2 linked regions of the Fervidicoccus fontis Kam940 genome follow. Each later gene encodes a partner of the first gene's protein in a complex. Links are inferred from orthologs where the notes say so. Each region holds a gene or a part of one and is shown on either strand. Other genes may lie near its edges.

What was found. The genes of interacting proteins can lie anywhere in the genome.
Region 2: the proteins of psmA (region 1) and FFONT_RS04070 are in contact, whole or in part, in a cryo-EM structure (PDB 6HE5), measured with the Archaeoglobus fulgidus proteins. The link is inferred for Fervidicoccus fontis Kam940 from one-to-one orthologs. Residues at the interface, in WP_010877997.1 of Archaeoglobus fulgidus: Ala30, Arg33, Gly34, Ala35, Asp51, Arg53, Val54, Lys66, Ser79, Gly80, Leu81, Val82, Met166; in WP_010879468.1 of Archaeoglobus fulgidus: Asp391, Leu392, Lys393, Gly394, Met396, Phe397, Val398.

What each region holds. Positions count from the first base shown.
Region 1 is NC_017461.1:663,600-670,919, forward strand. Bases 2,817-5,635 are described here. They hold psmA (archaeal proteasome endopeptidase complex subunit alpha), read left to right. Parts: upstream 2,817-3,775; coding sequence 3,776-4,495; downstream 4,496-5,635. Other genes in these bases: FFONT_RS03500 (zinc metalloprotease), read right to left, coding at 2,817-2,935; FFONT_RS06985 (hypothetical protein), read left to right, coding at 3,397-3,564; FFONT_RS03510 (class II SORL domain-containing protein), read left to right, coding at 4,595-4,969; FFONT_RS03515 (NUDIX hydrolase), read right to left, coding at 4,971-5,513; FFONT_RS03520 (SRPBCC family protein), read left to right, coding at 5,586-5,635. In the rest of the region: FFONT_RS03485 (MFS transporter), read left to right, coding at 1-885; FFONT_RS03490 (P-loop ATPase/GTPase-like protein), read right to left, coding at 882-1,748; FFONT_RS03495 (SPL family radical SAM protein), read right to left, coding at 1,745-2,659; more of FFONT_RS03500, read right to left, coding at 2,678-2,816; more of FFONT_RS03520, read left to right, coding at 5,636-6,020; FFONT_RS03525 (DUF711 family protein), read right to left, coding at 6,038-7,105. UniProt on the Methanocaldococcus jannaschii protein: Component of the proteasome core, a large protease complex with broad specificity involved in protein degradation. The M.jannaschii proteasome is able to cleave oligopeptides after Glu, Asp, Tyr, Phe, Trp, slightly after Arg, but not after Ala.
Region 2 is NC_017461.1:776,452-783,878, reverse strand. Bases 2,154-5,079 are described here. They hold FFONT_RS04070 (proteasome-activating nucleotidase), read left to right. Parts: upstream 2,154-2,942; coding sequence 2,943-4,217; downstream 4,218-5,079. Other genes in these bases: FFONT_RS04065 (GTPase), read left to right, coding at 4,483-5,079; FFONT_RS04075 (multiprotein bridging factor aMBF1), read right to left, coding at 2,338-2,844; FFONT_RS04080 (GTPase), read right to left, coding at 2,154-2,270. Also shown: FFONT_RS04095 (DNA cytosine methyltransferase), read right to left, coding at 1-181; FFONT_RS04090 (transcription factor), read right to left, coding at 153-716; FFONT_RS04085 (RNA methyltransferase), read right to left, coding at 688-1,275; more of FFONT_RS04080, read right to left, coding at 1,242-2,153; more of FFONT_RS04065, read left to right, coding at 5,080-5,502; FFONT_RS04060 (translation initiation factor IF-2 subunit beta), read left to right, coding at 5,513-5,950; FFONT_RS04055 (DUF424 domain-containing protein), read left to right, coding at 5,966-6,277; FFONT_RS04050 (60S ribosomal export protein NMD3), read left to right, coding at 6,308-7,318; FFONT_RS04045 (ribosome biogenesis/translation initiation ATPase RLI), read right to left, coding at 7,340-7,427. UniProt on the Methanocaldococcus jannaschii protein: ATPase which is responsible for recognizing, binding, unfolding and translocation of substrate proteins into the archaeal 20S proteasome core particle.

The DNA.
Region 1 (7,320 bases):
AGAGGAAAGATGCTCATGCTCGCATTGAACTTCTGGAACGTGGGGGCTGCTGTTATTGCTCTCCTCTCGCTCTTTTACTCAAAGCTGACAACTGATTTAAATACAATTTTGCTTTATACGCTGTTTTCTGCGCTTTTTCTCTCTATCGTAGTGCTATTTGCAAGGCTACACATACCAGAGTCTCCTAGATGGCTTGTTCTGAAGGACAGAAAAGATGAGGCTGAAAAAATAGCGGAGAAGTTTCCCAACATTAGTATAATCACCTCGGAAGAGGGAGGAGTGGGGATTGGAGATGCTATAAGGAAGTATAGCCTGAGGTTTTTTATTTTGGCAGTCATCGTAGCTGCACAGGCCATAAACTACAACTTCCCCTCATACTATGTACCATACTCTAAGAATTTTCCATTTGGAGAGAACACCGCTCCATTGATTATAGCTATATCAAACATAGGAGCTTCTGTAGGAGCTATACCATTCATCTGGCTGATAGATAGGAGCAGAAAGCTTTCCCTTTTTGCCTCATTCATATTCGGCTCTGCTACTGCCTTGCTCATATATTTCTCTGCAATATCTCAGGAATTTTCATACTTCCTAATTGTTCTTTTCCTCAACATGATATTCTGCGAATGGGTTTATGGCTCCGAGGCAACTTTAGAAGGAGAGCTTTTCCCCACAGGGATGAGGGCATCTGCTGCTGGAGCAATAACTGCTTTCGCATGGCTCTTAAATACGATCGATGTCGGCATAATGGGATACTTGGACTCAAGCACTATGCTTGAGATCAACTTTGCAGTATGGATATTAGGGCTTTTTGCATCTTCAGTATGGTTGATAAGGGGAAAGGAGACTGCAAAAAAGCCGCTCGATGAAACTGCAAGAGCTTAATTTCCATCAATCCTTTTTGAGATCTCGCTTGAAAGCTTTGAGCTTGAGCTTAACGGGTCTTTAAGGTCTAATGCTTCATCAAGATCCGGCTCATATCTGCTGATTAAGTACATCGTTCTTGGGGATCCCTTCGGAATACCCTTCAGTTCCTTTATTTTTTTCACTTTTTCTTCATCGAAATAGGCAAATGCCCTGCCTGGAGAGACTACAATTATCATTGAAGAGTCCTTCAGAGAGGAAAAATACGGGAAGAGAGAGTCGCTGAAAGACTCTACAATGATAGTATTGAAACCTTTCCCGATCCTCTCCAGACAAATATCAAAGTTGTCTTCAAGCTCCCTCGATCTTAGGATCTTGAGAGCTTCATCTAAGCTTATAGGCAAAGCTTCAGTTATTGAGGAAAGATGCTCTATATTCTTTCTAAAGCTAGGAGGAAAAAGATCAGTGTTGTCTCTTATAAAGTAGTGCTTTGCACTCATGGTCTTGCACTCAGTTATCCTCATTAGGCTCACCAGTTTAAAGAGGTTCTCCTGATCTTCATAATAACTTGGAAGCCTTGAGTTCTTGAGGTAAATTGAGGGATCTGTAGGACTCAGAAGGAGATCTAGGGGATTCGTCGCTTTCAGCATATCAATATCAAAGTCAAAAGCATGCTTGTATTGAAGCGCATCGCCTCCAGCTAGAAGCTTCATATTTATGCTCTCGCTGAACGAGGAGGATTGAGTAAATATGTTGTGCGATGACACCGGTTTGAATGGATGAGCTTTTATCCCCATATCTCTTAAATGTAATATAAGCGAGATTGAAAATGTCGTCTTTCCAGAATCATAAGGAAGAAGACCTGCGATCAGGATTTTCTTCACTTTTGCTCACTTCCACTTCTCTTTCCCATTTCCGTAAGATGCGTCCCATCGCAGGATCTGGCTTTGAAGTATTCAGGAGAAGTTAGCCCTTCTCTGCATGTAGCATATTCAAGGCCAAGCTTTTTTGCCTCATCGACCACAAGCTTTAAAAGCCTCTCCCTCAAGCTCTTGCTTAAGTACATATATCCTCCAATCCTTTCTCCTTCCTCAAAATAGAGCCTTTTCCACTTTTCCCTCATATCTGGAAAAACGTTAATCATGTCCTTAAAATCTACAAATCTAGCCTTATAAGTTGAAGTTATTATAAGCCTCGCTCCAGCTTCAGCCAGCGCATTAACAAGCTCCTTTAGCTCCTTCTCGTCGTCGTTTAGCCCGGGTATTATAGGATCTACTCTTGCACCTAATGGGATATCGTTCTTGTTCATTTCCTCCATTACCCTGATCCTTTCCTTCGGACTTGGTGCCATCGGCTCAAGCTTTTTTGCAAGATCCTCATTCAAAGTTGTGACGGTAGGAGTAACAGCTACTTTTCCTTTTTTCATTAGGTCTGCATCCCTCAACAATAGCTCTCCTCCCTTCGTTGTTATAAGAACTTTAAAGTTCATATTTATGAGTATGCTTAGAGAAGCTCTTGTGAGTTTAAATTTTTGTTCTATATCAGGATATGGATCGCTGCTCGTCCCAATGTTCACTGGCAACGCTCTGTTAAGCTTTCTAGCTGACCTCTCCAAAAGCTTGACGTAGTCCTTTTTTGGGGTGCTCTCTCTCTTCCCTATGTATCCCTTAGCATAGCAGTATAGGCAACCGAATGAGCAACCTGTATATGGATTCAATGAGTATTTCTTTGGGCACGTGCACAAGCTGCTCTGCCAAGGATCGAATATTGAGAAGGGATATATGCTCCTCTCCATTCCGTTTCACTTTCGAGCTCAAACATAGAAGAACAAAAATAGTGATGTAACGAACAGAACAACCCATACCCTCTTATCAGCTTTAAATATCTTTGCGCCATCAAACGGACCGAATGGTATTAAGTTGAAAAGCGCGAGCCATGTGTTGATTATTGAGAAATTTATGAAGAAAGCTGGAAGGAAGAAGTACGAGAAAGCAAGTCCAGCTATAGCCAAAATTAGATTGACTGTAATTCCGGAGGCGCTTATGTTCAGATTATCTCTTTTGCTCAGCATAATGCCGAAGCAGTAAATACCAACATATCCAGGAGCTAGGAATCCGAAAGGAAGTATTGCCGAAATTAGGGTTATTATGAGCCCAAAAGGATCTAGAACAAATCTGCTGTAGCAACCTGCCCTCCTAGCGAAATACCTATGGGAAAGCTCGTGGAGCAGAAAACCTATGAGGACGCTTATTATTCCATAATATGAGAATTTTGTGTATAGAGCTAAAACAACAGATATAGCGCCAATTGCTAAAGCTACGAACTCATTGTCGTTTAGCCTTTCAAATAAGCTGCTCTGCGTTTTTCACACCTTCTTTTTTATAAGCTTTCCTAGTAAGTTAATAAATATTTAAATTTTCTAAAATTTTTAAAACAAAGCACTTGGATGAACGACCAGAGAATTTCTCATTTTAGCGAGAAAATGAATGGGCAAAGGTTTAAAATTCTTTGTTTTACAATTAAAATCTGGGGATGCCCCCTGCTAAAAGGGAAGGTGAGCCCTTAGAACCTTCAAAGAAGACTAGAAGCGTGAAGTCCTATTTGAGCGCTGGAAGCCCCACAATTAAAGACAGGGTAGCTCACAAGCGCAAGCATATACAGTATCGTCTAGATGTACAAATGGGCGCTAAATCCTATTAATTATCACTTGAGAAGCTTTCAATAAAAAGGGATGATGTAGCCGTCCCAAGAAGGGGAAGAAGGTTAAAACCGATGTTTTTCTCGCGACGAGCTGACCTTTCAAACTTAAGATTTTTAATCGAAAGAAAAGAAGAATTTTAAATATTTTATTGTATTAACTATATATTAACCGCAAAAAGAAAAGAATATGTAAAAAAAGAGGTAATGTACTATGGCATTTTCGCCCGCAATGATGGGTTATGATAGAGCACTAACTGTATTCTCACCAGATGGAAGGCTTTATCAAGTGCAATATGCATTTGAAGCAGTAAAACAAGGATGGAGCACTGTAGGAATTAAAACGCCAGGAGGAGTTGTTCTTGCCGCGGAAAAAGCTGTTACAAAGAGCTTAATGGATGTCGTAAGCATTGAAAAGGTAAGCATGATTGACACACACATAGGAGTGACCTTTGCTGGCTTCGGCGGAGATGGGAGAGTGCTGATAGAGTATGCTAGACAAATAGCGGTTTCTCACAGGCTAACTTATGGAGAACCAATTCCAATCGAGTATTTAACTAAGCAGGTAAGCGATTTAAAGCAGGCATATACGCAACATGGTGGAGTGAGGCCTTTTGGAGTCTCTCTTCTGATAGGAGGTATAGATTCTTCTGGTCCACAGCTCTTCAAGACAGATCCAGCAGGACAATACTTTGGATACTTTGCAACATCCATGGGAAGAGGAGAGGCTCAGATAGAGGAAAAGCTGGAAAAGAACTATAGGAAGGACATGAGCCTAGAGGAAGGAATATTACTTGCTCTGAAAGTGCTGAAGGAGTCAAGCGACCAAGACCTAAAGGCTCAGAACTTCGACGTCGGAATAATTTTGGCTGAAAAGAAGGAGTTCAGAAAGCTTACTCTGCCAGAAATAGAGGATTACTTAAAGAAAATCTGAGTTTTTATTAAAATTGTTTTTTAAGTGAAATCAATTTGGAGAATATATAATAAATATTTATATTTAAATTTTGCGCATTAAATTCTTGGTGAAATTAAAATGAAAAAATTTGGAGAATATATTTATTCACCAGAGCAGGCATCTGGAGAGGCAATTTCAAAAGTAGAAACGCATACTCCTAAGATAGAAGCCCCCGAATCTGTTAAGGCAAATGAGGCTTTTACAGTTAAGATCTCCGTAGGTCCTCACCCTAATCAGGTATCTCATTTCATTAGGAGCTTAACTGTATACTTCGTTGAAGAAGGGAGGGCTTTCAATCCAGTCCATTTAGCAACAGTGGAATTTGAGCCGGAATATTCTGAGCCAATAATAACTTTGACCTTAAAGCTAAAGAAGAGCGGTACTATTTATGCTTTAGGATACTGCAACCTCCATGGAGTATGGGAAGGGAAGAAGGAAGTTAAGGTAGAGTGAATCAGATACCAAATTTATCGAAATAATAGTAAAGATAATAGTAAAGCGCAAGCAGAGTTTTTCCATCAGTAATTTCTCTTTTTTTGAGCATCTCTTTAACTTCTTTTATTGAGAGCTCTTTCAATCTTATCAACTCACCTTTTTCAAGAGATTGCTCGGACTTCTTCAAATCTTCAGCAATATATAGATACATGAGCTCGTCTGAATAACCAGGAGATACGAAAAAGGAAGCTACTTCTTCTATATTCCTCGCAGTATATCCAGTCTCTTCCTTTAGCTCTCTTAATGCTGCGTTTCTTGGATCCTCACCCTTCTCTACCCTTCCGGCTGGGATCTCAATTATCCACTTATTTATAGGGTACCTAAACTGCTCTATAAGGACTATCCTGTCATCATTAATAGGAAGAACTGCAGCGCTTTTCCCAAACTCTACTATTTCTTTTTCAAACTCACTATTTTCGTATATATATTTTCTTTTCTTGACATTAATTCTAATTCCAGAATAGATAAGCTCTTCTTTGCTTATTTCTAAAAAATCATTCATGTTTTTCACCTTGAAAAGTTAAATATTAAAACAATATTAAATTAATTTAATAAAAATTATTAGGTGAAAAACGTGATAATAAAGAACTCCCTTATAATTAATGCTAATAGGGGAAAAGTCGCGAGCATTTTAAAAGATGTGAGAAATTTTTCAGATTGCATTCCCAATGTGATCTCCTCGAGAACTGAGGGCTCGAAATTCTCAGGAAAGGTGAGGTTCAAAATAGGAAGCGTTTCAGGAACTTTTGATGTAGATGGAGAAATATTGGAAAAAGAGCCAGAAAGAGCATACGACTTTTATATAAAAAGCGGAACATCTGGAAATATTATAGAAACAAAGGGAACTATAACCTTAAGCGATGCAGACAACGGAAAAACTCTTCTGGAATATCACGCTGAAGCGAAGCTTGGCGGGATGATCGCTGCTCTTGGTAAGATAATAGAAAGCACATCCAATGACTTAATCAAGCAGATGTTCTCATGCATTGAGCAAAAAATTTCTAAATGATTTTTTATTTTAATAAATCACAAATTTAATATTGGGGCTTTTCCGAAGTCGCCTAAGTTTACCTCCTTATCTTTAAAGTCCTCATTAATATAAATCAGCCTCACTCCATATGGCCTTCTCTTTACTCTCGCAACTGCATATATATCTCTCAAAAGATCCTCAAACTGCTCCTTCTTTCCTCTTACAGGAATCATATCCATGCCAGCGACACATACATAAGATAAAAGGAGGAGATCCTTTATCGTAAGTTCCCCATTTAAAGCGAGACTCATCAAATAGCTGTCCTCTCCTAGTGGTAACATGATCTCGTTGAAACCTAATCCTTCATGTTTTGAAGCAAAATCAGAGAGTATGCTATTGACCTCATATACTGTTTTCATGCACTTCAGATCACTAAGCTTGCATCTTCCGATTTTCTCCAATGCCCTTCCTACGCTTTCTTCCATCCAGGGACTCAAAGAGTAATCAATGCCTCTCAGTTTCTTTTTCCCGATCCCTTCCCTTATGAACTTACTTAAGCTTCTATATGCTTTTTCTATTGCTAATTCAACGGCCCTTAGATCCTCTCCGCCTTCAACATCCTTTGGGTACAGAAGGGCGATCGAGAAATAATCCTCTTTTACCGAGGAATCATGAATAGAAAGAGGGAAGTAAGGCGTCGTTATCCCAAGCCCGCTCATTTCTACTGCAAATCTTGTTGAAAAAGCTGGATCCTTAAGCGATAAATTATAAATAAGATCTAATATTTTTGAAAGATCTCTTTCAGACCTGAGGAATATGCCGGCATTGTAGCCTCTGCTCACAGCCCTAAAAACTTTTTCTTCATTTAACAAATCTGAAGTAGAAGTATAAATTACGGCTTTGATTTCCTTCTCCTTTTTTAACACATCCATAGAACTATCGCTCAGCTCCCAGTTTATTGGAATTGAAACCCTCAGCGACCAAACTTCTAACCCTATTTCCTTCTCAATTTTTTCTTTCGCGCTGTATAAGTCAGATACAGCATTTTTTAATGCTTCTTCTTCCTTTCTTTCTCTGCTCAAATTCAGGTGAAGAGTTAAAGCTCTTATTCTCAAATCTATCACGTCTCTCTAGCAATTTATATTTCTTATAGAATAAAGCATTTTAATAAAGTTATGATTTGATTTTATTCTGACTCTCTTATCCATAAATCGAAAATTTCTTTTAATCTCTTTGAGCTTACATCTTTCATTCATAGAGAAAGCAGGAATGTTAAGGATTCGTTTTGAGTGTTGAAGGAGGTTTACTCGTTGTAAGCATTAATGCAAATTTTTCCATA
Region 2 (7,427 bases), 110 kb from region 1 along the record:
TTACTTCTTTTATGTCCTCAGCAATCACAATTGTCTCAAGGAAGTTATATTTATATGTTCTTGCTACGTTTTTTTCATTATCTATAGCTATTTTTACTTTAAAACCTACGTCATGGAACCCTCTGCTAAACCCTCCACCACCACAAAAAAGATCAACTACCGTAATTTCTTTCGGATTCAATTTTAATTTCTTCCTCCAGCTTCTTTATATATTTCTGAAGAAATTCTTCATATTTGCCTTTTTGGGTAAATTCTAAAGGTTCATTACAGATTTTACACCTAAAATCATTTTCTAAAGCCTCATCAAACGTATACTCTCTTCCGCACTTTTTACAGTAATAAATTCCAACTTTTCCTTCCTCGGATGCAGCTTTCTCTTTTAGCTTTTTAAGTACCTCCTTTTTTCTTTCAAGTAAGGTTGCAGCCAGCCCTTCCCAGTTTATTTTCCAATAGTATATGTAGTAATTTGTTTCTTCATCTCTTACTCTTCGATATACAACTACATTGATATCATGTAGCTTGTAGAGCAGCTTTCTAACGAGGTTTTTGCTCATGCCAAGCTTTTCCGATAAAGTGTCCTCCGTGGCTTCGGAATTCTCTTTCGCTAAAAACCTAAATATCAAAAGTGATGGATTAGTTGCCATTTTTGAAATGAATTCTTCAAGAGGATCATTCGGGACAACATTTTCAGGCATCGTTATATTTTTCCTTCTCATCTTTATTTCCTCCGATACTAATAACTTTTTTTCCTGATGCCGAAGGTTCAATTTGAACTTTGGCATCTTCAAATTTATAATATAGTTCTTGTCCATTATATAGTCTATCTAAAAAAATTGCAAGTGCAGCAACTTCACTATGAGGCTGATTTCCAACTGAAATATTGAAGTCTGCTATTTTGTAAATTTCTCCAGGCACTTTTTCTGAACCTATTATTATAAGTACGGGCTTCCCTGCTTTTTTTATTCCATCAATTTCTCTTTCAAGCTCAAGTCCGTACATAGTTAGGTGAACGATAACGCCCTTCATATAATTTCTCCAAATACTGATGTAATCTTTATAGCTTAATCCGCAGGACACCAGCTTAAATCCTCTTCCCCACCTTTTTTCAACAGATAATACATTGTCCATAACGCTCATGTCGCAAACTTCAGAAAGAAAATAATAAGATGCTCCAAATGCTCTAGCAACTAAGGCCGTGTGGGTGGTTATCCTTTTATCTCTTTTTGGTCTATGTCCTAACCTTAATATGCCTGCTTGCGGTTCAATGCCTTCCATATCACATTCACCATTTCATCTATGCCAAGTCCTTTTTTAGCGCTTACTTTTGCCAAGCCTACAAACATTGGAAAAACACTTTTGCATGTTTGGTAAAGCTTAGCCCTTTTTTCTTCAATATCATCCCTACCTGTTTTTTCAACTTTATTTAAAGCTACAACTATTGGTTTATATAGCGATTCTATATTCGAAAGCGTAACGCTTGCTTGTTTAACTCTTTCTTCTATTAAAAAAAGATCTTCAGTAGAATCTAATAAAAGTAAAAGGACATCTGCTTCTCTTATTTCTTCTAGTGTGCTATAAAAAGCCTCAATTATTTCAGGAGGGACATTCATTACAAAGCCAACTGTATCAATAACGAGAAATCCCAAATTAGAAAGAGATACTTTAGGCGAAATAGTTGTAAAGGGCTTATTGCTCGTTTCTTTATTAGAACCAGTAAGCAAGTTGAAAAGGGTGGTTTTTCCCGCATTCGCATAACCTATTATTGCTATTAAAGGCAGTCCAGATACCCTTCTTCTCTCTCTTAATATATCTCTTCTAATTCTAATTTCTTCTAGCTCTCTTCTCGTTTTTGCTACTTGTCTTCTAAGCTGTCTATAGTATTTATCTATAGCATAAGTACCTCCTGCCAAAAAACCAGGCAACTCTCCTCTTTTTGAATTGTTAAGCACTTCTCTCACTAACGGTAGCATATGTCCACTTCTGGCAAGGGATATTTGAAGCTTTGCTTCCTTTGAACCAGCGTTTGATTCAAATACTTCTAATAATAGCAATGTCCTATCTATAACATCTGCCTTAGTTGCTTTTATTATATTTATTTTATCTCTTGGCGGAAGTTCAGGCTCAATGAGAATTACTTCAGCTTTGACTTTTTCCTTCTTTTCAACTATTTCTCTAAGCTTATAATCGCTTATTAAATATCTACCGCTATTTTTCCTAATAGTTACGCTTTCTTGAATATCAAGACCAATTAGCACAGATAGGGTTTTCATTTCTTCTATTATATAACTGGGAGATTCTCTGCCAAAGACAAAAACAGCATTTTTCTTCAGAACCTAATTACCTCCGTTTTTTAAGATTTGCTACATCTCCTAAAGTTAATTCGTTAAGTGAAGCTTCTTCAGACTCTTCCTCTTTCTTTTCTTCTATAACTGGTTCTAGAAGTTTGATTCCTAGCGCCTTTTCTAGCCTTTTGCTTAATTCTATAGATGGCCTCAGCCTCCCTTGTTCTATCCTCCTTAAGACGCTTTCTTTTTCCATGACTTTTTGCGATAAGGCGAGCAATGTTAAACCTAGCTTTTCTCTTGCGTTCTTTATTTTTATGTAATAATCATCGACCACTTCGTATTCTATTTCTTCTTTTTTCTTCTTTTTTTCCTGCATCTTCGGCTTTTGGATTTGAGAGTTTTTCTTTTCATCTTCAGCATTTACTTTAGAAGTGCTTTTCTGTATTTGCTTCCTATAGCACTTTTCACATACTGTTAGAGAAACGCCATCTATATTTACCTTATATGCCCTTCCTTCTATCGGTGAGCCACAAAGCTCACAGTATAGTGCTTCTGGCATTTTTAGCACCCGCTATATCCTACTATATTTAAACCAAATGCAAAAAATATAACTTTATTAGTCTATTATAAATTTGGTAATGGGGGTTAATTTTTATCATGGAATCAGCCGACGACATTTCGAATGCCAATTCTACAAATGTTTTGGCACATATAAAATATTTAGAAGAAAAGTTGAAAGTACTGGAAGAAGAAAAAGCTAGGCTAGAGAAGGATATAAATAGCTATAAAGAAGAGAAAGAAAAATACATAAAATATCTAGAGGAAAAAATAAAGGAGTTAGAAGAAGAAAAGCTTATGCTTAATAGAGAAGTTAAATATTATAAGGAAGAAATGGAAAAGCTTTTAGCTCCACCTCTAATCGAAGCTTCGGTGCTTGATATACTTCCTGATAAAAGAGTGGTTGTTAGAAGTAGTACTGGTCCTAACCTAATAGTTACTGTAAGCGGAAATATATCAGTAGATCAGCTCCTTCCAGGTACAATCGTCGCAATAAATCAGAGAGGTTCAAGCATAGTAGAGGTCCTTCCACAGAGAGAAGATCCTTATGTTAAGGCAATGGAAGTTATTGAGAGACCAAATGTAAAGTATAAAGATATTGGCGGTTTATCGAAGCAAATACAGGAAGTGAGAGAGACAGTTGAGCTTCCGTTAAAGAAGCCTGAACTGTTTAAGAAAATAGGCATAGAGCCACCAAAAGGGATTCTTCTTTACGGTTCTCCAGGAACGGGCAAGACCATGCTTGCTAAAGCTGTAGCAAGTGAAACAAATGCAACTTTTATTAGGGTTGTTGGAAGCGAATTTGTTCAGAAATTTATTGGCGAAGGCGCAAGAATAGTTAGGGAGGTTTTTGAATTAGCAAAAAGGAAGGCTCCTGCAATTATATTTATAGATGAAATAGATGCTATAGCAGCAAGAAGGATAGACATAGGAACAAGCGGGGAAAGAGAGGTTCAAAGAACAATGATGCAATTGCTTGCCGAAATGGATGGATTTGATCCTTTAGATAATGTAAAGGTAATAGCGGCAACCAATAGAATTGACATTTTAGACCCGGCTATACTTAGGCCTGGAAGGTTTGACAGGATTATAGAGGTCCCTCTCCCTGATAAGCAGGGAAGAATTGAGATATTTAAGATTCACATTAAAAAGATGAATGTAGAGAAGAACTTAGATATAAGGAAACTCTCGGAACTTACTGAAGGATTTGTCGGGGCCGACATAAAGGCTGTCTGTGTAGAAGCGGGATATAATGCTATCAGAGAAGAAAGGGATTTAGTTACCATGGAAGATTTCATTAAGGCAATAGAAAAAATTAAGGGAAGAAAGAAAGAAGTTGAACCCGAAGTGCCACAAGTTTCCACGGCATATTAGCCTAAAATCTTCTTTTATATTTTAATATTTTATTTCATTTTGATAGGAAAAATATATAAAAATTGAAAACCTTCATCCTTAGCAACGAAAAGTACATATTCATATTTATAATCCCGCGTTTGGAATAGATATTATAGTTAAAACGATATAAAGCTTTAATTTTATTTTGTATCGTAATTTCTTTGAATTTAAAAGAAAAAATTGAAGCAGATTACAGCCTCAAGATAAAAATGAATTTCAATACGATTGAGGGAGATAAAGAATTATGCCTGGAGATAAAAACGAGGATAGTATAAGCGAAATCAAGCATATTCATTTGCCTGAGTATGAAGAAATCTATAATAAAGTATATAGAAGAGTAGGGAAAATTATCGCGAAGCAAAAAACTCTTAAGACTTCATATGGAAGAGAAAATGCAATAGAGCTTCTCAATACTGCATATAATATAATAAAAGATAAAATCGAGGAATATGATAAACTTTACAAGCTTATTTCTAAGAACGAAAAGGTGAAAGGATATTTATTGATTGTTTTAGGAGAGGATGCTATAAATAAGTTAAAGAAAGCATCTTATCTCAAATATAAGCTCAGTCAAGTATACTCTCTAGCAAAAATAGAGATGCTTTCAAGCGATGATAGAGATCTTAGGAAAAAAGGAATAAGAGCGGCATCCCGTCTTATTTCTCTAGTTAAAAGGAACAAAAAGCTCCTTGAAGATATAATTAATATAAAAAAAGAGTTACAATTGATAGCAGATACTGGCGAGTTTCCACCTATAGTTATAGTTGGACCTCCCAATTCAGGAAAGAGTACATTAGTACAAAAAATCGCTGAGTCGAGAACTATTGTAGCTAGTTATCCATTTACTACAAAGGAAGTAGTGCCTGGAAGACTGAAAGCATCTCAATTAATAAATTTAACTGTATTAGACACTCCTGGAATCTTAAGGAAGAACTTCAGTGAAATGAATATAATAGAGAGAAGGGCTTTCGCTACTTTAAAAATATTCAATGGAGTTATCGTATTTGTCATGGATCCTTCTAAAGAAAGCACGATGAACTTAAAAGAGCAATTAGAACTAATCAAAATGTTCAGGGTAGAAGTGCTGAACGTAATAGTAGCAGTAAACAAGGTTGATCTCATAGAAAACTTTGAGAAAGATGTTATAAGAAGTGAACTTGAAAAAATAGGGGTATATGACATATTTTTTATAAGTGCTCTAAACAATATAAACATAGGAGAGTTAGTAGAATATTTAAAAGAAAAAGTATTGCAGAAAAGGTGAATAAAGAGCAATGGAAAATGTTGATGATAATTATTTTAAAAATTACCAGAACCTTTTAGAAAGACTTTACAAAAAAGTCCCTGCTCCAGCAAGTAGTGGCGAAAGGTTTGAACCACCTAAATTAATAGCGCATCAAATGGGCAATCAAACGGTAATAAGGAACTTCAGAGAAGTTGCAGATAAGTTGAGAAGAGAACCTGAACTTTTGGCAAGATACTTCTTAAAAGGATTGGCAACCTCCGGAAATTATGACAGAGAAAGTGGCACTTTGTTGCTTAACTCAAAGTTGAACGTTGAAACGCTGAATAATATACTTAACAAATTTATAGAATCATATGTAATTTGTCCGACATGTGGCAGGCCAGACACTGTTATAATAAAGAAAGGAAAAATATGGATTCTGAAATGCGAGGCTTGCGGTGCAGAGGGACCAGTAAAACCATTTTAATGGTGTTTAAAAAAGGTGGAATGCAAAGGATTTTCGCTTAAAGTTTTTTATAATGAGAGGAGAAAATTCGTTCTTGTTTGCGATTTCGAGTTGCTAGGAAAAAAATTTGTTGAAGGGCATTACATTCTTGATGTAAGCAGAGAATATTATGAGGGCGAATGCGCTAATGAAGAAGAAGTAGCTGTTCAAATAAAAGATGCTGATTACGTTTCTTTAATAGGAGATCAGTCTGTTAAATTAGGAATAAATGAAGGATTGGTACATAAAGATGCTATTGTAAAAGTTCAGGGAGTCCCATTTGCTATTTTCATAAATACCTTGACGTGATATTGTAGATAAAGAGCGAGGAAAATAATTATGAGAAAAATATGCCCTATATGTGGCAGAGAGGAATCTAAAAATCTCCCCTTTGTTGGAGGAATATGTGTTGAATGCTATTTGAATAAAAATCCTTTAGAAATAAAGGCTATTACATTAAATAAATGTAAGATATGCGGAAAAATTCGGTATAAAAACGATTGGATTTTCGCCAATGAAAACTTTTATTCCGAAATTTTTGCTAAGGAAGTAGAAAAAAACAATAAGAAAAAGTTTATTCAGTTTGGACTAGATCTTAAAGCAGTACCATATAAAGAGAAAGTTTTAGTTACAGTACAGAATGAAATAGGAAAATATGAAACTTATTTGGATCCTATCATAGATTATAAATTTACGATATGCCCTCAGTGTTTGGCAAGAAAAGCTGGAAGCTATGATTCAGTTATACAAATAAGGGGAACTAATAAGTTAGACTTTGAAGATAAAAAAATTATAATGAATTTAATCGAAAAATTGCCTTACGATCTTAAACAGCATATAGTTACAATAACTGAAAATAAAGATTGGATAGATGTTGAAATCGTCGGACATGAAAAGGCCAGACTTATAGCTTCATTTTTATCAGAGAAGCTTGGAGGAGAAACAAAGCAGACTTTTAAGCTTATTTCTACGAAAAAAGGCGAAAGAAATTCCAGGCTTACAATTTCGCTGAGAATAGACAAAAGAAGAGAAGTTGGCGAAATTGTAGAGCATCAAGGGTCACCTGCAGTAATTATTGAAAGAACAAGCAGGTTCTTAAAGCTATTTAAGCTGAAGGAAAGAAAGGAAATAAAACTTGACCTAAAAGAGATAAGGAAAAACGTGAAAACCTTTGAAGGGGAAATAAAGAGCGTAACTGTCCAAGCAGTTCTTCCAGACAGAGTTATAGTTATAGATGATAGCTACAACGTTGACAACATATCATTCCAAAATGTATATGGTGAGCCAAGTAAAGGAGAGAAAGGAAGAATTGTGTTTACTGAAAATGATTTGTTTTTAGTTATTCCATAAGTTTGAGTTAGTTTATAGAAATCATGGCTTCTCACTTAAGTTCTCCTCTCCCTTAGGGATATAATAATATTCACCAATTCTCTTTTGCTCTCTATCGTTATAGCTATCC